Regions from separate parts of the Pseudomonas sp. RIT-To-2 genome, predicted to be linked through region 1. Evidence: predicted binding sites of a transcription regulator. Region 1 holds the regulator's gene; each other region holds the start of a gene.
The links. Region 1 encodes sigma-54, which starts transcription at its own class of promoters, with help from an activator protein. Its sites were predicted from a motif close to ANTGGCATNNANNTTGCTNT; they were not measured.
Positions count from the first base shown of each region.

Region 2: a site for sigma-54 is predicted at 2,055-2,074, ahead of glnA (glutamate--ammonia ligase). Genes of this name have one in related genera too.
Region 3: a site for sigma-54 is predicted at 2,181-2,200, ahead of QBK88_RS12775 (flagellar basal body rod protein FlgF). Genes of this name have one in related genera too.

Region 1 is NZ_JAPYKM010000002.1:278,379-283,092, forward strand. Features, by position in the region: gene QBK88_RS03230 (KdsC family phosphatase) at 1-145, shown strand, start outside; gene lptC (LPS export ABC transporter periplasmic protein LptC) at 154-726, shown strand; gene lptA (lipopolysaccharide transport periplasmic protein LptA) at 713-1,255, shown strand; gene lptB (LPS export ABC transporter ATP-binding protein) at 1,255-1,980, shown strand; gene QBK88_RS03250 (RNA polymerase factor sigma-54) at 2,171-3,667, shown strand; gene hpf (ribosome hibernation-promoting factor, HPF/YfiA family) at 3,778-4,086, shown strand; gene ptsN (PTS IIA-like nitrogen regulatory protein PtsN) at 4,099-4,563, shown strand; gene rapZ (RNase adapter RapZ) at 4,566-4,714, shown strand, end outside.
Region 2 is NZ_JAPYKM010000008.1:157,796-162,509, reverse strand. Features, by position in the region: gene typA (translational GTPase TypA) at 1-244, opposite strand, end outside; gene thiI (tRNA uracil 4-sulfurtransferase ThiI) at 384-1,838, opposite strand; gene glnA (glutamate--ammonia ligase) at 2,171-3,577, shown strand; gene QBK88_RS09975 (chorismate mutase) at 3,684-4,235, shown strand; gene QBK88_RS09970 (DUF4124 domain-containing protein) at 4,440-4,714, shown strand, end outside.
Region 3 is NZ_JAPYKM010000011.1:158,186-162,899, reverse strand. Features, by position in the region: gene QBK88_RS12785 (flagellar hook assembly protein FlgD) at 1-551, shown strand, start outside; gene flgE (flagellar hook protein FlgE) at 579-1,922, shown strand; gene QBK88_RS12775 (flagellar basal body rod protein FlgF) at 2,253-2,993, shown strand; gene flgG (flagellar basal-body rod protein FlgG) at 3,042-3,827, shown strand; gene flgH (flagellar basal body L-ring protein FlgH) at 3,877-4,572, shown strand; gene QBK88_RS12760 (flagellar basal body P-ring protein FlgI) at 4,585-4,714, shown strand, end outside.

The DNA of each region.
Region 1 (4,714 bases):
GGTGGCCAACGCCACGCCATTCGTGCGCGAACATGCCGACGGCGTCACCCAGGCCCGTGGCGGCGAAGGCGCCGCCCGCGAGTTCTGCGAGCTGATCCTGCGCGCCCAAGGCAACCTCGAAGCGGCCTTGGCCGCCTATTTATAGAGTTTCCCATGCCGAGCAAAAAACTGCGCAACCTACTGCTGTTCTGCGTCATCGTGGCGATCTTCGTCTCGGTCGGCTATTGGAACATCAACCCGGACACCTTCCTCGAAAAGCCCGCCGCGGCCATCGACGACAGTGCCATCGACTATTACGCCATCAACGCCCACAGCGTGCAGTACCTGCCGGATGGGGGCGTGCAATACCGCATGACCGCCGACAAGGTCGAGCACATGCAGGCCAGCCAGATCACCAAGGTGACGAACCCGGACATGAACCTGTACCGTGGCACCGTATACCCATGGCATGTGACCAGCGACAAGGGCGAAGTGAACCCGGACGGCACCCAGGTCGAGCTTATCGACAACGTGCGCATCGCCCGTACCGACCAGAAAGACCGCCCTACCCTGATTACCAGCACACGCATGACGGTATTCCCACAACAGCAATATGCGCAGACAGACCGAGACGTTAGAATCGACGGCGCCGGTGGCGTCTCTACGGGCAAGGGCATGAAGGCATATTTGAAAGACAGCAAGATCAACTTGCTGTCCAACGTAAGAGGATTGTATGAGGCTCGTTAAAACCCTCCCTTTATTGCTCTCCCTGGGCTCTGCACTGGGGAGCGTTAGCGCCTGGGCACTGCCAACGGACCGCGACCAACCGATCCACATCCAGTCCGACGATGCGCAACTGGATGACAAGCAGGGCGTGGCTGTCTACAAGGGCAATGTGATCATTACCCAAGGCACCATGAAGATCACCGGCAACACCGTGACCATCACCCGAAACGCGCAGGGCGACGTGGACACCTTCACCTCCGTGGGCAACCTGGCCTACTACGAGCAGAAGCCGGCCATCGACAAGCCGATCGTGCAGGGTTGGGGCAAGACCATCCAGTACCAGTCGGCGCTGAACCACATCACCCTGATCGACCAGGCCAAGGTGGTGAACGACGGCAATACCTCCGAAGGTGAGAAGATCATCTACGACACCGTCAAGCAGGTGGTCAACGCTGGCCGTGCCAATGGCACCAAGATCACGGCGCCGCGTCCACGGATCGACATGGTCATCCAGCCGAAAAGCAAAACCGACCAGCAGCAGGGCAAGTAATGGCGACTCTCAAAGCCCAGCACCTGGCCAAGGCCTACAAGGGCCGGCAAGTGGTGCGTGACGTCAGCATGTCCATCGAAAGCGGGCAGATCGTCGGCCTGCTGGGGCCCAACGGCGCCGGCAAGACCACCTGCTTCTACATGATCGTCGGCCTGGTGCAGGCGGACCAGGGTCGCGTGCTCATCGACGACCTGGACGTCAGCCACCAGCCGATGCACGGCCGCGCACGCTCCGGTATCGGCTACCTGCCACAGGAAGCCTCGATCTTCCGCAAGCTGTCGGTGTCGGACAACATCATGGCGATCCTGGAGACGCGCAAGGAGCTGGACAAGCCCGGGCGCCTCAAGGAGCTGGAAAGCCTGCTGCAGGAGTTCCACATCACCCATATTCGCGACAACCTGGGCATGAGCCTGTCCGGTGGTGAGCGGCGCCGAGTGGAAATCGCCCGCGCCCTGGCCACCGCGCCCAAGTTCATCCTGCTGGACGAACCGTTCGCCGGTGTCGACCCGATTTCGGTCGGCGACATCAAGCAGATCATCCACCACCTCAAGAACAAGGGTATCGGGGTGTTGATCACCGACCACAACGTTCGCGAGACACTGGACATCTGCGAAACCGCTTACATCGTCAACGATGGCCAGTTGATCGCCGAGGGCGATGCCGAAACCATCCTGGCAAACCAACTGGTGAAAGAGGTTTACCTCGGTCACGAGTTCCGCCTGTAAAGGCGAGGTGTTTGGCTTGATGCCTGGGCGTGTCGCATTTTTTTAGCCCCACGGGGCTTTTATTGCGGCATCGCTCTAGGCAAACACTTCGGTTTCAGGCATATAATTTGCTTACGACAAAAGCCGAGAGCCTCGGCGCCCTGTAGTGGATGGCGCTTTGCGCCGGCGAATAAGGTGTTAAGCCCCTGCCATGAAACCATCGCTCGTCCTAAGAATGGGCCAGCAACTGACGATGACACCGCAGTTGCAACAGGCCATCCGCCTCCTCCAGCTCTCCACCCTGGACCTCCAGCAGGAAATCCAGGAGGCCCTGGAATCCAACCCCATGCTCGAGCGCCAGGAAGAAGGCGACGATTTCGACAACAGCGACCCGATGGCCGACAAGGCCGAGCAGCAGGTCACGCCGGAAATCCAGGAGCCCAGCTACCAGGAAACCACCGCACCCACCGTCGACAACCTCGAAGATGGCGAGTGGAGCGAACGCATTCCCAACGAGCTTCCCGTCGACACCGCCTGGGAAGACATCTATCAGACCAGCGCCAGCAGCCTGCCCAGCAACGATGACGACGAATGGGACTTCACCACCCGCACGTCGGCCGGCGAGAGCCTGCAGAGCCATCTGCTGTGGCAACTGAACCTGGCGCCCATGTCCGACACCGACCGGCTGATCGCCGTCACCCTGATCGACTGCATCAACAACCAGGGCTACCTGGACGAGACCTTGCAGGAAATCTGCGACTCCTTCGACCCGGAGCTCGACATCGAGCTGGACGAAGTCGAGGCCGTGCTGCACCGCATCCAGCAGTTCGAGCCCGCCGGCATTGGTGCCCGCGACCTTAGCGAGTGCCTGCTGCTGCAATTGCGCCAGATGCCCGCCAAGACCCTGTGGCTGGCGGAAGCCCAGCGTCTGGTGGCCGAGTACATCGACCTGCTGGGCAGCCGCGACTACAGCCAGCTGATGCGGCGCATGAAGCTCAAGGAAGACGAACTGCGCCAGGTGATCGAGCTGGTGCAGAGCCTCAACCCGCGCCCTGGCTCGCAGATCGAGTCCACCGAAGCCGAATACGTGGTGCCGGACGTGATCGTGCGCAAGGACAACGAACGCTGGCTGGTGGAACTGAACCAGGAAGCGGTGCCGCGCCTGCGGGTCAACCCTCAGTACGCCGGCTTCGTGCGCCGCGCCGATACCAGCGCCGACAACACCTTCATGCGCAACCAGTTGCAGGAAGCGCGCTGGTTCATCAAGAGCCTGCAAAGCCGCAACGAAACCCTGATGAAGGTGGCCAGCCAGATCGTCGAGCACCAGCGTGGTTTCCTTGACTACGGCGACGAGGCCATGAAGCCACTGGTACTGCACGATATCGCTGAAGCGGTGGGCATGCACGAGTCGACCATTTCGCGGGTGACCACGCAGAAATACATGCACACGCCGCGTGGCATATACGAGCTGAAATACTTTTTCTCCAGCCACGTCAGCACCTCCGAAGGCGGTGAATGCTCGTCCACGGCAATTCGCGCGATCATCAAGAAACTGGTTGCCGCCGAAAATCAGAAAAAGCCATTGAGTGACAGCAAGATCGCTGGTTTACTGGAGGCACAAGGCATCCAGGTAGCCCGCCGCACTGTCGCCAAGTACCGTGAATCCCTTGGGATCGCGCCGTCCAGCGAACGCAAGCGGTTGATGTGATCCTGGCGGCGCGCAAGCGCCGCCGGTGGGCGCGCCAGATGAGCCACAGCGTTCCAGTGGCAGGTTATCCGACCTGTCTCTTTATGCACTGGCAATAAGGAGAAAGCGGTATGCAAGTCAACATCAGTGGACATCAACTGGTTGTGACCGACGCCATGCGCACTTACATCGGTGAGAAACTGGACCGATTGGAGCGCCATTTCGACAAGATCACCAACGTGCAGGTCATCATGGAGGTCGAGAAGCTGAAACAGAAAATCGAGGCCACCCTGCGCGTACCCGGTGGCGAAGTAGTGGCCAACGCGGAGCATGACGACATGTACGCGGCCATCGACCTGCTCACCGACAAGCTCGACCGCCAACTCAAAAAGCATAAGGAAAAACAGCAGAGTCTGCTGCAAGGCGCGACTGCCCGCTGACCCTCCCCACTCATGACTCAACTTCAACATATCCTGACCCCCGGCCGTTCCCTCGTGAACGTGCCGGGCGGCAGTAAAAAGAAAGCCATCGAAACCATCGCCACCTTCTTTGCTCGCGAAGTGCCGGGGCTGGAGATGCAGGTGGTGTTCGACAGCCTGATCGCCCGTGAAAAACTCGGTTCCACCGGTTTTGGCAACGGCATCGCCATCCCCCATTGTCGCCTGCCCGGCCTGACATCGCCGGTCAGCGCCCTGCTGCACCTGGAACACAAGATCGACTACGACGCCATCGACGGCGCCCCCGTGGACCTGATCTTCGTGCTGCTGGTGCCCCAGGAAGCCACCAACGAACACCTGGCGCTGCTCAGCCAGATCGCCAGTATGCTCGACCGCGCCGACGTGCGTGAGCGCCTGCGTTCGGCCAAGAGCAGCGAAGCACTCTATCAAGTGGTTCTGGACGAACAGAAAGGTCATTGACCATGCGCCTGATCATCGTCAGCGGTCGCTCCGGCTCGGGCAAGAGCACGGCCCTGGATGTACTGGAAGACAACGGCTTCTACTGCATCGACAACCTGCCGGCCGGGCTGCTGCCGGAACTGGCCGAGCGCGCATTGATACGCACCGAGCT
Region 2 (4,714 bases), on a different contig from region 1:
CGAAGTCGGCGTGGCCGGGGGTGTCGACGATGTTGATGTGGTAACCATTCCAGTTGATGGCGGTGTTTTTCGCCAGAATGGTAATACCGCGCTCTTTCTCCTGGTCGTTGGAGTCCATCACGCGCTCGTCGTTGAGCTCGTTGCGCTCCAGGGTGCCCGATTGACGCAGCAGTTTGTCTACCAGGGTGGTTTTACCATGGTCAACGTGAGCGATGATGGCGATGTTACGTAGATTTTCGATCACTTGTGTATCTCGATCAGAGGATTCGGTGTGCTGACAGGTTGTGACAGCGATTTGACTTAGAGTCCGACAAAGCCGTTACAGCTTGTCGTTGGCGTCGGGGGGCCGGTGACGCAGGCCACAGGCAAACAGCCCCGGGCGCTTAGCTCGGTCGATAAACGCGCACATTGGCATGTCCCTCACTGAGCAAGTGGTGGGCATGCAGGCGACTCATCACGCCTTTGTCGCAATACAGCAGGTACTGACGGGTGGGGTCCAGTTCCTTGAAACGGCTGTTCAGTGCATAGAACGGCAATGCCTTGACCTCGATGCCTTCGAGTTCAAGGGGCTCGTCTTCCTGGGCGTCCGGATGACGGATATCGACGATCACCTGGCCGGCCAGTGCCTGGCCAACTTCCTCGATCTCGATATCCTGGCCCAGTTCATCGATTACATTGTCGATGGAGACCAGCTTGGCGCGTTCCAGGGCCCGCTCCAGCACGGCCATGTCGAACTGCTGTTCTTCATGGGCAACGCGGTGAGGCTTGGCCTTGGTGGTGGGGTTGACCGAAATCACCCCGCAATATTCAGGCATGTGCTTGGCGAAGTCGGCGGTGCCGATTTCGTTGGCCTGGTCAATGATGTCCTGCTTATGGCTGGCAAGCAATGGACGCAGCAGCAGCTTGTCGGTTGCCGCGCTGATGACGGACAGGTTCGGAAGCGTCTGGCTCGACACTTGCGAGATGGCTTCGCCGGTCACCAGGGCATCAATTTGCAGACGATCGGCCATGCGGCTGGCGGCGCGCAGCATCATGCGCTTGAGAATCACGCCCATGTGGCTGTTGTCGACCTTGCTCAGCAGCTCGCCCACCACTTCCTCGAACGGAATGCTGATGAACAGCACGCGCTGGGAACTGCCGTACTTCTTCCACAGGAAGTGCGCGACTTCCATCACGCCCAGCTCGTGGGCGCGGCCGCCCAGGTTGAAGAAGCAGAAGTGGGTCATCAGGCCGCGGCGCATCATCTGGTAGGCGGCCACGGTGGAGTCGAAACCACCGGACATCAACACCAGGGTCTGCTCCAGCGAACCCAGCGGGTAGCCGCCGATGCCCTGGTGCTGGCTGTGGATGATGAACACGCGCTTGTCGCGGATCTCCAGGCGCACTTCGACGTCCGGGTTCTTCAGCTCGATGCCGGCCGCACCACACAGGCGGCGCAGCTGGCTGCCCACGTAGCGGTCCACGTCCATGGAGGTAAAGGTATGCCTGCCGGCGCGCTTGCAGCGCACCGCGAACATCTTGCCCGGCAGCTGGTCACCGAAATGCTTGCGGCACTGCTCGACCAGGTCATCCATTTCGCCTAAGGGGTATTCGTCCACCTGAAGGAAATGGGTGATGCCCGGGACGCAGCGCAGCCGCTCGATCATTTCGCGCTGGATTTTCGCATCTTCAACGCGGGTGACGACCGTGAGGTTGTCCCACACGCCCTCGACCACCAGCTTCGGGTCCAGTTCACGGAGCACGACGCGGATGTTCTTGGCGAGCTGGCGGATGAAGTTCTTGCGAACCGGCCGGCTCTTGATAGTGATCTCTGGGAAGACTTTTACGATTAGTTTCATGAAAAAACAGCGCGCCAGGTGCCAGCCGAAAAAGAGGGGGCAGGATTATAGCGGAAATTGCTCAAGGTTTGACCAACTATCGTACAGAAGGTTTTCTGTGCGTCATTATGGTGCGCCACGGATTGCTAGCGCATCAAATCAGTGCGACAAAACGGCGCAATTTGCCAAAAAAACGCCGAAACGCCTGGGTTTGGGGCAAAAAACCCATCTCGGGGCACTGGCATGCAAATTGCTCCCTTGTGAGGCAGGTTGCCTTGGCAGACTATCGCGCCCGGCATCACCCAAATTACAGGGCTCACCACTACCAGCCCTTATTCACCCCGGAGGACAACATGTCGAAGTCGGTTCAACTCATCAAAGATCATGACGTCAAGTGGATTGATCTGCGCTTCACTGACACCAAAGGCACCCAGCACCACGTCACCATGCCAGCCCGTGACGCGCTGGAAGATGACTTCTTCGAAGTCGGCAAGATGTTCGACGGTTCCTCCATTGCTGGCTGGAAAGGCATCGAAGCCTCCGACATGATCCTGCTGCCGGACGACGAAACCGCCGTTCTGGACCCGTTCACCGAAGAGCCAACGCTGATCCTGGTTTGCGACATCATCGAACCTTCGACCATGCAAGGTTACGATCGCGACCCACGTGCCATCGCTCACCGCGCTGAAGAATACCTGAAGTCGACCGGTATCGGTGACACTGTATTCGCCGGCCCGGAGCCAGAGTTCTTCATCTTCGACGAAGTGAAGTTCAAGTCCGACATTTCCGGTTCCATGTTCAAGATCTTCTCCGAACAAGGTTCGTGGATGTCCGACCAGGACGTCGAAGGCGGCAACAAGGGCCACCGCCCTGGTATCAAAGGCGGCTACTTCCCGGTTCCACCGTTCGACCACGACCACGAAATCCGTACTGCCATGTGCAACGCACTGGAAGAAATGGGCCAGGTCGTTGAAGTTCACCACCACGAAGTGGCGACTGCCGGCCAGAACGAAATCGGCGTCAAGTTCAACACCCTGGTGAAGAAGGCTGACGAAGTCCAGACCCTGAAGTACGTCGTGCACAACGTTGCCGACGCTTACGGTCGCACCGCTACCTTCATGCCAAAGCCTCTGTACGGCGACAACGGCTCGGGCATGCACGTGCACATGTCCATCGCCAAAGATGGCAAGAACACCTTCGCTGGCGAAGGCTATGCCGGCCTGTCCGACACCGCCCTGTACTTCATCGGCGGTATCATCAAGCACGGTAAGGCCCTGAACGGCTTCACCAACCCGTCGACCAACTCGTACAAGCGTCTGGTCCCAGGTTTCGAAGCACCCGTGATGCTGGCCTACTCGGCTCGCAACCGTTCCGCCTCCATCCGTATTCCTTACGTCAACAGCCCACGCGGCCGTCGTATCGAAGCGCGCTTCCCGGACCCGGCTGCCAACCCGTACCTGGCCTTCGCAGCACTGCTGATGGCCGGCCTGGACGGTATCCAGAACAAGATCCACCCTGGCGACGCTGCTGACAAAAACCTGTACGACCTGCCGCCTGAAGAGGCGAAAGAGATCCCACAAGTTTGCGGCAGCCTGAAAGAAGCCCTGGAAGAGCTGGACAAAGGCCGTGCGTTCCTGACCAAAGGCGGCGTTTTCAGCGACGACTTCATCGACGCTTACATCGCCCTGAAAAGCGAAGAAGAAATCAAGGTTCGTACCTTCGTACACCCACTGGAATACGAGCTGTACTACAGCTGCTGATCCCGTGACGCTGGCGCAAGCCGCGTGATTTGAAAAAGGCCTCCTTCGGGAGGTCTTTTTTATGCGTCAATAAAGCCCGTCATTCGTATAAAAACAAGGAAAGCCCATGCCCCCTTTCATTGCCCGCAGCCTGCTGCTGTGCGCCACAGCCATCACCCTGCCCGCCTTCGCCGATGCCCCAGCCACCCTTGCACCACTGCTCGATAGCGTGGCGCAACGCCTGGAGATCGCCCCCAAGGTAGCCCTGACCAAATGGGACAGCCACAAGCCGGTGCTCGATGCGCCCCGCGAACGGGACGTGATCGCTGGCGCTGGCAAGCTCGCCGCCGACTACAAGCTGGACGGCACCCTGGCCGAGCAGTTCTTCGCCGCGCAGATCGAAGCCAACAAGCTGGTGCAATACAGCCTGCTGTCGCAATGGAACCAACAAGGCAGTGCGCCGGCCACGCCACGCGCAGACCTGGCCAAGGAAATCCGCCCGCAACTGGATGTGCTGCAGAAACAACTGCTGGAACGCCTGGCCGCGTTCGCCCCATCGCGCACGGATACCCAATGCCCACGCTGGCTGGCGGCTGCCATCGGTGCACGAAAAGCGGACCCGTTGCAGCATCAGGCGCTGGTTCGCGCCACTGGGGAGCTGTGCAGCGCACCATCCTGAGTCACGCAATTGTCTTCGCAGGCTTCTCACGCTGGCCGCGTCGGCGGTGCATGCGGTGCGCCTGATACTGCGCGGTGCAAGTGACGCGGCCGGGTCCGCTGCAGGCAAAGCGGGCCATCTGGCGCAACTGCGCCCGGCCATTCTGTTCTATGCTGCGAGCTTGGCCCGCCGGGCTCGTCTTTCCATGGTCGACAGGAAGCGCTCATGCGTTCATGCCTCATGTGTTTACTGATGCTGGTGGCCCTGCCCGCAGCCGCCGAGATCTACAAATACACCGATGCCGAGGGCAATACCGCCTATTCCAACCAGCCCCCCCAGGGCACCACCGCGCAGACGGTGGACCTGCCGCCACTCAACAGCGTGCAGCAACAGGCCCCCGTAGCCCCCATGGCCCCGGCGCCGCGCCAGCGCAACGATGACAACGTGCAGGCCTACCGCACCCTGCAATTGACGGACATCCCGAGCGAGGAAGCCCTGCG
Region 3 (4,714 bases), on a different contig from region 1:
AGAACCCTCTGGACCCGCAGGACAACACCGCATTCGTTTCCCAGCTGGCCCAGTTCAGCAGCCTGGAAAGCATGCAGAGCCTCAATGACTCGGTGAGCACCATCCTCACTTCGTACCAGTCGTCCCAGGCCCTGCAGGCTTCCTCGCTGGTTGGCCACTCGGTGACCGTCACCGGCACTACCGCCGACGTCGACACCAGCAAAGGCCTGACGGGCTCGGTGAACCTCACCGACTCCAGCACCAGCAACACCGTGGGCGTCTACAGCAGTGACGGCACCCTGGTGCGTACCCTGGACATGGGTACCCAGTCGGCCGGCACCTACAACTTTACCTGGGATGGCAAGGATGGCGACGGTAACACCGCGGCCTCCGGCATCTACACCTTCAAGGCAGTGGCCACCGTCGACGGTACCTCGACCGTGATGACCACCAACCTGCCGACCACGGTCAACAGCGTGACCATGGCCACCACCAGCGGTGGCGCCATGACGCTGAACCTTGCAACGGGCTCCAGTGTTGCCCTGTCTGCTGTCCAAACCATCGGAATTTAATGCCGGCTACGGCGCAGGAGTGAAAACATGTCTTTCAACGTCGGCCTCAGTGGCCTGGCAGCAGCCAACAAAGCCCTGGACGTCACCGGCAACAACATTGCCAACGTCGCCACCACCGGTTTCAAATCGTCGCGCGCAGAATTCGCCGACCAGTACGCGGCCTCCATCCGTGGCACCTCGGGCAAGACCACGGTCGGTAGCGGTGTGACCACCGCCGCCGTATCGCAACAGTTCACCCAGGGCAACATCGAATCCACCGGCAACAGCCTGGACATGGCCATCAACGGCAACGGCTTCTTCGTGCTGAGCGACAACGGCTCGAAGCTGTATACCCGTGCCGGTGCGTTCTACAGCGACAAATCGGGCAACATCGTCGACTCCAGCGGTAACAACCTGCAGGGCTACACCACCGACACCACCGGCAAGCTGACCTCCGGCGTGCTGTCGAACCTGGCCATCGACACCTCGAACCTGGCGCCCAAAGCCACCAGCTCGATCTCGGAAACCGTCAACCTGAACTCCAGCGCGACCGCCCCGACCGTCACCCCGTTCAGTGCCAGCAACACCAGCAGCTACAACTACACCTTCAACACCGACGTGTACGACAGCCAGGGCAACGCCCACCAGCTGAACCAGTACTTCGTGAAGGATGACACGGCCAACACCTGGACCATGTACACCACCATCGACGGCCGCAACCCCGTGTCGCCGGCGACCAACGTCGACAGCACCACCAACGTTGATGCCGGTGCCACGCCGATGGCCAACACCATCACGTTCAACTCCGATGGCTCCTACAGCTACACCCAGACGGCCGGTACTTCCACCTCGCTGGGTGTCAACGCCGACGGTACCTTCGACCTGTCCAACTGGGTGCCGGCCGCCGAGGCCACTGATGGTACCTGGGCATCCAACGGTTCGACGGCTTCGACCTCGATCAACCTGGACATGACCAACCTGACCCAGTACAACGCCACTTCGGCCACTACTGCCAAGGACCAGGACGGCTACGCCACCGGCGAACTGTCGGCCCTGTCGGTCAGTGACACTGGCCAGCTGACCGCCACCTTCACCAACGGCAAGACCAACATCATCGGTCAGGTCGCGCTCGCCAACTTCGCCAACGTCCAGGGCCTGAGCCCGGCCGGTGGTACCGACTGGCGCGAAACCTATGCCTCGGGCGTGCCGGTGATCGGTACCCCAGGCACGGGCACCATGGGTGACCTGACCGCTTCCTCGCTGGAAGACTCCAACGTCGACCTGACCCAGGAGCTGGTGAACCTGATCAAGGCGCAGTCCAACTACCAGGCCAACGCCAAGACCATTTCCACCGAAAGCACCATCATGCAGACCACCATCCAGATGACCTGATGGTTGTGGCTGCAGCACAAGACCCGGGCTAGATGCCCGGGTTTTTCATGTCTGCAGAATCGAGGGCTGTGCGCCCTGCAAACACGGGCTTGCCCGCCAGCCCCACACCTGCGCCGCGGGCTGAATCAAGGTTTTCTGACGCGCCCTTGCCGCCAACCGGCAACCACGCGCCGTTTTTCCGTCTCTGCTGCCGGGCGGGGAAGGGCGCCCTGCATGCCGATGTGCCTGTAACACCGGGTGTACAAAGGCTTTTTCAACCTTGGCCCGCTTGTTGCTTTGTCCCTGCCAGTACAGTGCTGGGCGGCATTCGCCCGTCATGGGAGACATACCTTGGACAAAATGCTTTACGTGGCAATGACCGGCGCCAACCAGAACTCGTTGGCGATGAAGGCTCACGCCAACAACCTGGCCAACGTTTCCACCAACGGCTTTCAGCGCGACCTGGAACAGGCCCGCTCCATGCCGGTGTTTGGTGACGTATATGCGTCGCGTGCCTACGCCATGACCGAAAGCCCCGGCACCGATTTCACCCCCGGTGCCATGGTGGCGACCGGTCGTGACCTGGACGTGTCCGCTGACGGTGATAGCTACATCGCCGTGCAGGCCCCGGACGGCAGCGAAGGCTATGTGCGCATGGCCAGCATGAACGTCGACGCGCTGGGCGTGCTGCGCGACGGCAACGGTTTGCCGGTCATGGGCAACGGCGGCCCGATCGCCGTGCCGCCCGAGCAGCAGATCGAAGTGGGTAGCGACGGCACCATCAGCATCCGCTCCATGGGCGAAGGCCCGGAAGTGATGGCCCAGGTAGACCGCATCAAGCTGGTCAAGCCCGACCCGCGCAACCTGGTCAAGGGCACCGATGGCCTGCTGCACACCAAGGATGGCCAGCCAGCGGCGGCCGATGCCACCTCCAGCATCACCTCCGGGTTCCTGCAGGCCAGCAACGTCAATGCCGTGGAAGAGATGACCTCGGTGCTGGCCTTGTCCAAACAGTTCGAATTGCACATCAAGATGATGACTACCGCCAAGGAGGATGATGAATCCATGGCGCGGGTCTTGCAGAACACCTGATAAATGACTGGGCGCGGCGAAAAACAGGCGCGCACATAGGAGAACAGAATGCTTCCGGCACTTTACGTCAGCAAGACCGGCCTGGCTGCTCAGGACATGAACCTGACCACCATTTCCAACAACCTGGCCAACGTTTCGACCACCGGCTTCAAGGCCGACCGCGCCGAGTTCCAGGACCTGCTCTATCAGACCAAGCGTCAACCGGGTGCCAACTCCACCACGGACACCGAACTGCCGTCCGGCCTGCAACTGGGTACCGGTGTGCGCATCGTCGGCACCCAGAAGAACTTCACTGCCGGCAGCCTGGCCACCACTGACCAGCCGCTGGACATGGCCATCAACGGCCGTGGTTTCTTCCAGATCACCCAGGCCGACGGCACCACCGCGTACACCCGCGACGGTACCTTCCACCTGGACTCCAACGGCCAGATCGTGACCGCCAGCGGCAACGCCCTGAACCCGGCCATCGTGGTACCGACCAACGCCCAGACCTTCACCGTGGGTACCGACGGCACCGTCTCGATCACCACCGCCGCCAGCGCCACGTCCACCGTGATCGGCAACCTGCAGACCGCCGACTTCATCAACCCGGCCGGCCTGCAAGCCATCGGCAGCAACCTGTACCTGGAAACCGCTTCCAGCGGCGCGCCGCAAGTGGGTACCCCAGGCCTGAACGGTTTCGGCACCACCCTGCAGAACACCCTGGAAAACTCCAACGTCAGCACCGTTGAAGAGCTGGTGAACATGATCACCACTCAGCGGGCGTACGAGATGAACTCCAAAGTGATCTCGACGGCTGACCAGATGCTCCAGTACGTCACTCAGAATCTGTAATTCAGCCACACGGCGCCGTCGGCGCCAGCAACACCGTGAGGTCAGTGTCATGAGTCGTTTGTCCAGTGTTCTTGCCTTGAGTGGGATCGCTTTGTTGTCGGGTTGCATGTCGCCGCCGCCCAAGCCCAATGACCCGTACTACGCGCCGGTGCTTCCGCGCACCCCGCTGCCTGCGGCGTCGAACAACGGCTCCATCTACCAGTCCGGTTTCGACCAGAACCTGTACACCGACCGCAAGGCGTTCCGGGTGGGTGACATCATCACCGTGACCCTGGCCGAGAAAACCGCGGCCAGCAAGAGCGCTGACTCCAAGCTGACCAAGGACTCCAGCACCTCGCTGGGCCTGACTTCGCTGTTTGGCGGTGGCGTGTCCACCACCAACCCGGTCACTGGCGGCAAGTTGAGCCTGGACGCTGGCTACACCGGCACCCGCGCCACCGACGGCACCGCCAAGGCTGACCAGGCCAACAGCCTGACCGGCTCCATCACCGTGACCGTGGCCGACGTGCTGCCCAACGGCATCCTGTCGGTACGTGGCGAGAAGTGGCTGACGCTTAACACCGGTGAGGAACTGGTGCGCATCGCCGGCTTGATCCGCGCCGACGACATCGCCACCGACAACACCGTGTCGTCGACCCGTGTCGCCGATGCACGCATTACCTACTCGGGCACCGGTGCGTTCGCCGAGTCCAACCAGACCGGTTGGCTGGACCGTTTCTTCATGAGCCCCTACTGGCCTTTCTAGGTAACCACGACCATGCGTAAACTCAAGCACCTGATGGCCGTGACCCTGCTCGCCGCTTCGGCCCTGACCGCGGCAACCGCTGCCCAGGCCGAGCGGTTGAAGGACATCGCGAGCATTTCCGGCGTGCGTTCCAACCAACTGA